Regions from separate parts of the Nocardioides sp. JCM 18999 genome, predicted to be linked through region 1. Evidence: riboswitches for the same ligand, from Rfam matches in the RefSeq annotation. Region 1 holds a riboswitch; the other holds the start of a gene.
What was found. Region 1 has a riboswitch for S-adenosylmethionine ahead of thrC (threonine synthase). Riboswitches for the same ligand answer to the same signal wherever they lie in the genome.

Region 2: linked by a shared signal. The riboswitch ahead of ACZ5J1_RS18570 (dicarboxylate/amino acid:cation symporter) and the one ahead of thrC (threonine synthase) in region 1 are both predicted to bind S-adenosylmethionine.

The regions. Positions count from the first base shown of each region.
Region 1 is NZ_AP043887.1:2,795,062-2,798,727, forward strand. It holds gene ACZ5J1_RS13800 (SGNH/GDSL hydrolase family protein) at 1-346, opposite strand, end outside; gene thrC (threonine synthase) at 422-1,669, opposite strand; SAM riboswitch class I at 1,681-1,816, opposite strand; gene otsB (trehalose-phosphatase) at 1,833-2,666, opposite strand; gene ACZ5J1_RS13815 (acyltransferase family protein) at 2,731-3,666, opposite strand, start outside.
Region 2 is NZ_AP043887.1:3,770,971-3,774,636, forward strand. It holds gene ACZ5J1_RS18560 (amidohydrolase) at 1-841, shown strand, start outside; gene ACZ5J1_RS18565 (hypothetical protein) at 892-1,191, opposite strand; SAM riboswitch class IV at 1,313-1,427, shown strand; gene ACZ5J1_RS18570 (dicarboxylate/amino acid:cation symporter) at 1,460-2,863, shown strand; gene ACZ5J1_RS18575 (hypothetical protein) at 2,892-3,666, shown strand, end outside.

The DNA of each region.
Region 1 (3,666 bases):
CCTTCGCGACCGTGCGCAGCCGCACCGGTCGGTGGATCCGGTCGGCGAGCTCCTTGGCGAGGCGGGCGCCGAGGGTGCCCTTGGCCCGGTCGGCGCCCAGCCCGGCAGCGATCGAGTCACCCAGCACCAGCAGGTCGAGCGGTTCCACGCCGGCGCCGTGACGGCGGCGGTAGACCTTGTCGGCCGGGATCGCGACCTCGCCCAGCGGTTTCCCGATCGTCTCGCGGGCCTGGGCCGCCTGGCGCTTGAGCAGCGCGACGAACCCGCCCATCGCGAGAGCACTGACTCCGCCGATGACTGCGGCCGAGGCACCGACCCCGATCAGCAGCCGACCGTTGCGATCCACATCCGGTGTCTATCCGCCGGACGTGAACCCTGGGCGAAACCCGGGTTTCGACGGTACGAAACCCGGGTTTCGCGCTCAGATGATGTTCGCGGCCTCGAAGGCGTCGTAGTTGGGCGCGATCGTGGCGGCGGGGCCGACGCGGTCGGCGATCGAGTCCAGGGTCTTGAGACCGTGGCCGGTGTTGATGATCACCGTCTCGAGGGTCGGGTCGAGCTGGCCGGTCTCGACCAGCTTCTTGGTCACCGCGACCGTGGTGCCACCGGCGGTCTCGGTGAAGATGCCCTCGCTGCGCGCCAGCAGCACGATGCCGTCACGGATCTCGTCGTCGGTGACCTCCTCGACCGCGCCGTGCGTGGTGCGGGCGATGTCGAGGACGTAGATGCCGTCGGCGGGGTTGCCGATCGCGAGCGACTTGGCGATGGTGTCGGGCTTGACCGGCCGGATCGCGTCCACGCCGGCCTTGTACGCCGTCGAGACCGGGTTGCAGCCCGTGGCCTGCGCACCGAAGATCCGGTAGTCCTTGGCCTCGACCAGACCGAGCTTGATCAGCTCCTGGAAGGCCTTGTGCACCTTGGTCAGCTGCGAGCCGGACGCGACCGGGATGACGACCTGGTCGGGCAGGCGCCAGCCGAGCTGCTCGGCGATCTCGTAGCCCAGCGTCTTGGAGCCCTCGGCGTAGAAGGGGCGCACGTTGACGTTGACGAACGCCCAGCCCTCCTCCTCGGCGGCGATCTCCTGAGCGAGCTTGTTCACGTCGTCGTAGTTGCCCTCGACGGCGACCAGGCGGTCGGTGAAGATCGCGGAGTTGATCTGCTTGGGCTGCTCGAGGTTGCTCGGGATGAAGACGGCCGTCGGGATCCCGGCGCGGGCCCCGGCGGCAGCGACGGCGTTGGCCAGGTTGCCGGTCGAGGGGCAGGCGAACACCTTGGCGCCCAGCTCGACCGCGGCGCTCAGGGCGCAGGCCACGACCCGGTCCTTGAACGAGTTGGTCGGGTTGGTGGAGTCGTCCTTCACCCAGAGCCGCGAGATGCCCAGCTCGGCGGCCAGGTTCTTCGCCTCGATCAGGCGGGTGAAGCCGGGCTCGGTGTTGGGGCTGGACTCGATGTCGGCCGGGACCGGCAGCAGCGCCTTGTAGCGCCAGATGTTGGCCGGGCCGGCGGCGATCTCCTCACGGGTGATCGTCGGGAAGTCGTAGGCCACCTCGAGGGGGCCGAAACACTCCGGACAGGCGTAGTGGGGACCGAGGTCGATCTGCGTGCCGCATTCACGACAGGCAAGGGCAGTGGCGTTACCGAACGCACCCTGACGGGGACCAGTGCTCATGAGAAACCTCCTCCTCATCTTCCCTGGGCGACGGTCGCACAGGCCGGATTTAGCACCTGCTCCGCGACCCACCCTTGACGGGGAGGAGACTCGCGGTCGGTTGCCGGGACTTCACTGGGCCGTTCCCTCAGTCCCTCTCGATGAGCTGGGGTCACTGTAGCGGTCAGGAGAGATCGCGTGCCAATCGCTTCAGGAAGTCGAGCACGCCGTCGGGCCCGGGCACGACCAGGTCGGCGAGCGCCGCCAGCGCCCCCTCCTCGTCGGAGCCGGAGCAGACCAGCAGGCTGGGCAGCCCCTCGCCCCGCCACGCGGTGATGGTCTCGAAGGCCTCCAGGTCGCCCAGGTCGTCCCCGGCGAAGAGGACCCCGGTGGCGGGCAGCCCGGTGATCAGCCGGTCGACCACGAGCCCCTTGTCCATCGATCCGTCGCGGATCTCGATCACCGCCCGCCCGGGCTCGACCTCGAGGTCGTGGGACTCGGCGGCCCGGGTCAGCGGGGGCAGCAGGCGGGCGAAGGCCGCGTCGGCGTCGGCGAGCCGCCGCGTGTGGACGGCGACGGCGAGCCCCTTCTCCTCGACGTACGCCTCGGAGGCGTTCGCGTCGCGCAGCACCTTGGGCAGCTCGCGCAGGAAGGAGGCCAGTCCCACCGGCGGCCGGGGGCCGACGATGGTGCGGTGCGAGGCGGTCCAGTGCTCGGCGCCGTACTGGCCGAAGACCCGCAGCTCGCAGCCGAGCTCGGCCATCCGGTCGGCGACCTCCTCGAGCCCGCCGAGGTCGAGCACCTGGCGTGCGGGGCGGCCCGTGACCACGGCGATGGCACCGACCAGCGGGGCCAGCGAGATGAGCACCTCGGCCGCCGCGGGGTGGATCCGTGCCCGGGTCGGGTCGTCCACGATCGGGGAGAGCGTGCCGTCGAAGTCGAGCGCGATCAGCGCCCCGTGGCCGACCTCGACCAGGGCCGAGTAACGGCGTTCTCCCTCCGGCGACACCCAACGCATGTCGTGCAGCGTTCCACAGCAGGCGGTGTCCGCGGCAATGGTCGGCGCCCGGAAGCGGCGAACATCACTCGAACAGCGGCCCGATCCGGTCGCCCAGCTCGCCGGCGACGTGTCGCACCCAGGAGGCGGCGAGGTGGTCGTCGTCGAAGTAGGTCCAGGTCCCGTCGACCACGGCCGGGCACTGTCCGTTCGAGCAGACCAGGCCGACGGTGTCGACGAACCGGGCGCCCGCCTTGGTCGCGGCCGCCTCGGTGAACGGGTTGCTGCGGATCCCGTCGCCGGTGGCCGGGGCCACGCACGAGGACTGGGTGTTGCCCGGGGTGGTGGCGCAGACGTCGAGCGGCTCGGTCCGCGCCGGCAGGTCGCCCAGGACGACGACCTGACCCGTGGCGGGCGCGATCTGGGTGATCAGCCGTTCCACCGACCAGTTCCAGGTCTGCTCCATGGTCTGGCCGGCCCGCGGGGAGGTCTCGTAGAACCCACGGCCGGCCACCACCACGGCGTCGGGGCGCAGTGCCTGGATCTTCGCCACCGCCCACAGTCGGAACGCGGCGCAGGTCGGGAAGGGATCCCCGCTCGAGGTCTGCGGGACGAAGTACGGCGCGCACCCGAGCTTGATCAGCGGCACCACCTGGAAGTGCTGCTGCTTGCCCAGCGCGTCCAGGGCGGGCAGCCACATGCCGGCGTGGGAGTCGCCCTGCACCACGACCACGCGATCGGCCTGGGTGTCGCCGTAGGTGCACGTCGGCGCCGTGCTGTCGGCCTGGTCGGCGAAGCAGCCGAAGCCGGTGCGCCAGAAGTCGGACCGGTGCGCGGCGGGGTCGAAGGGCGGCAGCGGGGCGCCGGCGCGGGCCTGGTCCAGGGCGGCGTCGATGGTCTCGCTCAGCCTGGGCGCGGCGGCCGCGGCTGCGGGCGTCGGCTCCGGGTGCGCTTCCTGCCAGGCCGCTGCGGCGGCGTTGCGCTGGTCGAGCCGGTCCTGGGCGTAGGCGGTGGCGCCGAA
Region 2 (3,666 bases), 980 kb from region 1:
GCGACTCGCGCCGTGGTGCATGCCGGGCGCCGACCTCGACGAGCTGGTCGCGCTGCAGGGCCGGGCCGGACGCCGCTGGGCGGTGCGGGCGGTGAAGTTCTTCATCGACGGCACCGTCGAGGGTGGGACCGCGTGGCTGGAGCGTCCGGACTGCCACGGTCAGAGCACCGACGCGTTCTGGCTCGACCCCGCCGAGTACACGAAGGCGGTGCACCACCTCGCCGCCGTCGGCGTGCAGACCGCGACCCACGCGATCGGTGACGCCGGGGTCCGGCACGTGCTGGACACGTTCGAGGAGCTCGACACCCAGGGTGTCCTGCACCGGGTCGAGCACATCGAGACCCTGCCCCTGGACCAAGTGCGTCGCCTGGCCCGGATCGGCCTGGTCGCCTCGATGCAGCCCTCCCACGCGCAGTACACGAAGGCCGATCACTCCGACGAGTGGTCGCGTCGGCTGGGCACCGACCGGGCCGACCGGGCGTGGTGCTGCCGCGACTTCCGCGATGCCGGCGCGACGGTGGTGCTCGGCTCGGACTGGCCGGTCGCCGACTACGACGCTCGGGGCGTGCTCGCCTTCGCGCGCCAGCGTCGGATCGCCGGCAGCGACGCCGCGCCGGTGCTGCCCGAACAGGGCCTCAGCGGGCTCGAGGCGTTGCAGGGAATGACCACTCATGCCGCGCTGGTCGCGGGCGAGTCCCAGCTCGCCGGACGGATCGCCGTCGGACGTCGCGCGGATCTGACCGCGTTCTCCGTCGACCCGGTGCTCGCGTCGGCCGACGAGGTCGGTCAGGCGCCGATCCGGCTGACCATGGTGGACGGAGCGATCACCCACCGCGGCTGAGCTCGCGACTGCGGTGCGGACATCGCGGGGCGATCATGCCCCGCGATGTCCTACATCCGCGTGGGCCCGCACAGGATCTGATGCATCCGGATCTCCAGGACGATGCTGCGCGGCACGGGCCACGACAGCGCCTCGATCCCGGCGGCGTAGTCCTGGAGCGCGTCGAGCGTCGCCAGCCGGGCATCGGCGAGCGCGGGGCGCTCGCTCCAACGCGGGAGTCCCTGGGCCAGCTCGTGCTCGAGGTCGCGGGCCTCGGCGACTCTCGCCAGCAGGCCTGGCAGCTCCATCCGCAGTCTGGCCGACTCCGCCGCGGCCGCGCCGGCCAGCTCGGAACTGTGCGACGTCGTCATGCGGTCCGCCTCTCGGCCGACCTGGGGCCTCCGGGTGGAGACCTGACCGCCGACAGCCTCCACAGTACGCCCCGCTGTAGTCGTTATTGACTACTAACTTTGTTGTGTTAATGTTCTGACTCGTCACGAGTACTGGTGCAAAGCCCCGGCTGGCCAGTCGGCAACCCTCCTCCGCGGTGGGGTGCCCCGGGTGAAGACGTGGCCCTGCTGCGACCTGCAGGGGGCAAGAGCGGACTCAACGTCGGGTCCCCGAACGAAGGAATGACCCGTGAACTGGCTGGACCTCGCCGTGCTCGCTCTGCTGGTGGTCGCGTACGTCGGCCTGCACCTGCTCCGACGCCGACGGGTCAACTTCAGTCTGCTGACGCTGCTCGCCCTCGCGATCGGCATCCCGATCGGCCTGGTCGGCCGCGGTCACGCCGAGTACATCGAGCCGATCGGGCGGATCTACATCAACATCCTGCTCGCCGTCGTGGGCCCGCTCATCGCGGTGGCGCTGATCTCGAGCATCGTCTCCCTCGGCAGCCTGGAGAAGCTCCGCACGATCGGGCTGCGCTCCACCGGCTGGCTCCTGCTCAGCAACGCCATCGCCGTCGTGCTGGCGCTCGGGGTGGGACTCGCCTCCGGCACGGGCAGCGGCCTCAACGAGACCGTCGGCGGCCAGCAGCTCAACGTCCTGGAGAACTCGGTCCAGAACTTCCGCGACGTCGTGATCGGGTTCTTCCCGAACAACGTGGTCGGTGACTTCGGCGCCAACCACATCATCCCGATCATCCTGATCTCGGTGACGATCGCGGTCGCCTACCTGGCCCTGGTCGAGCGGGACGCGGTGACGGTCAAGCCGTTCGCCGACCTCGTCGTCGCGCTGAAGCTGGTCATCTTCAAGGCGGTCGGGTTCGTCATCGGCCTGACGCCGTACGCGATCGTGGCGCTGACGGCGACCGTGGTCGCCAACACGGCCAACCTCGGCGACAAGTTCTGGTCCCTGCTCGGTCTGCTCGGGCTGGCCTGGGGGACCTGCTTCGTCCACACCTTCCTGGTCAACGGCGTGATCCTGCGGACCGCGGCCGACGTGTCCCCGACCCGCTTCTTCGCCAAGATCTTCCCCGCCCAGGTCACCGCCTTCTCCACCCAGAGCAGCGTCGGCACCCTGCCGGTCACGACCGACGTGCTGACCCGCCGCGTCGGCGTGCACCCCGAGGTCGCCCACTTCACCGCCCCGCTGGGCACGACGATCGGGATGCCCGGCTGCGCTGGGATCTGGCCGATGCTGATCGCGGTCTGGGGGATCAACGCCTACGGCATCGACTACTCCACCCAGGACTACATCGTGCTGGTCATCCTCGGCACCCTGGTCTCGATCGGCACCGCCGGAGTCCCCGGGACCGCGACCGTCGCCGCGGCCACCGTCTTCGCCGCAGCCGGACTGCCGCTGGACTTCATCGCGGTCACGCTCCCGATCAGCACGATCGCCGACATGGCCCGCACGGTCACCAACGTCACCGCCGCCGCGGTCAGCGCGACCGTGGTCGCCCGCCAGACCGACCTGCTCGACGACGACATCTTCGAGGGCCGCGTGGCCTTCGTCGACGCCGCCGACGACACCGCTGACGACCCCGCCACCGACCTGTCCTCGCTCACCCAGCCCGAGCCCAGCACCACGCTCGTCTGACCCGCACCACCGATTCAGGAGAAGAACGATGAAGCGCGCCCTCGCCACAGTGATCGCCACCGGAACCCTGGTGCTGACCACCCTCGTCCTGGCACCGATCGCCCAGGCGATCACCAACCCCGCCGACAACCCGCACCCGATCACGGTCAAGGGCGACGACGGCAAGACCTACACCGACGGCGAGGACACCCTGCCCGGGTACGACGACGAGGAGTGCACCTACATCCCCGGTGCCTACTTCGACTTCGACAACAACCGGGTGCGGTACGCCGACGGGCAGTCGATCCCGTGGACCGAGTGGGACCGGGCGACCGGCTACGAGGCGTGGAAGGCCAAGAAGGCGGCGGCTTCCGCCAAGCCGAGCACGGCCAGCACGCCCAAGCCGGGCAAGGCGAGCTCGTCGAAGTCGGCCTCGACCACGACGAAGAAGTCCACCGCCGCCACCAAGGCCGCCGGCTCGAAGAAGTCGACGACGGCGCAGCCCAGCACGAGCGCCAGTGCGACCGCTTCCCCGTCGGCCGGCGAGACCCAGGCGATCGACGGCGCCACCGACGACGCCTCCGTGATCGCCGACCCGGCGAGCGGCACTCCCACCCCGACGACGTCGGCAGGTGCTGAGGCCGGCGAGGTCGACGAGGTCACCCTGGCCGCCGGTGCGCCCAGCACCGCCGACGCCGCTGACGCCAGCTCCTCGGGCGGCTCCGGTTCGGCCGGACTGCTGATCCTCGGCGGACTCGCCGGTGTCGGCCTGGTCGCCTTCGCGGGCCGCGCGGCCCTCGGTCGACGCTCGCGCAAGGCGACGT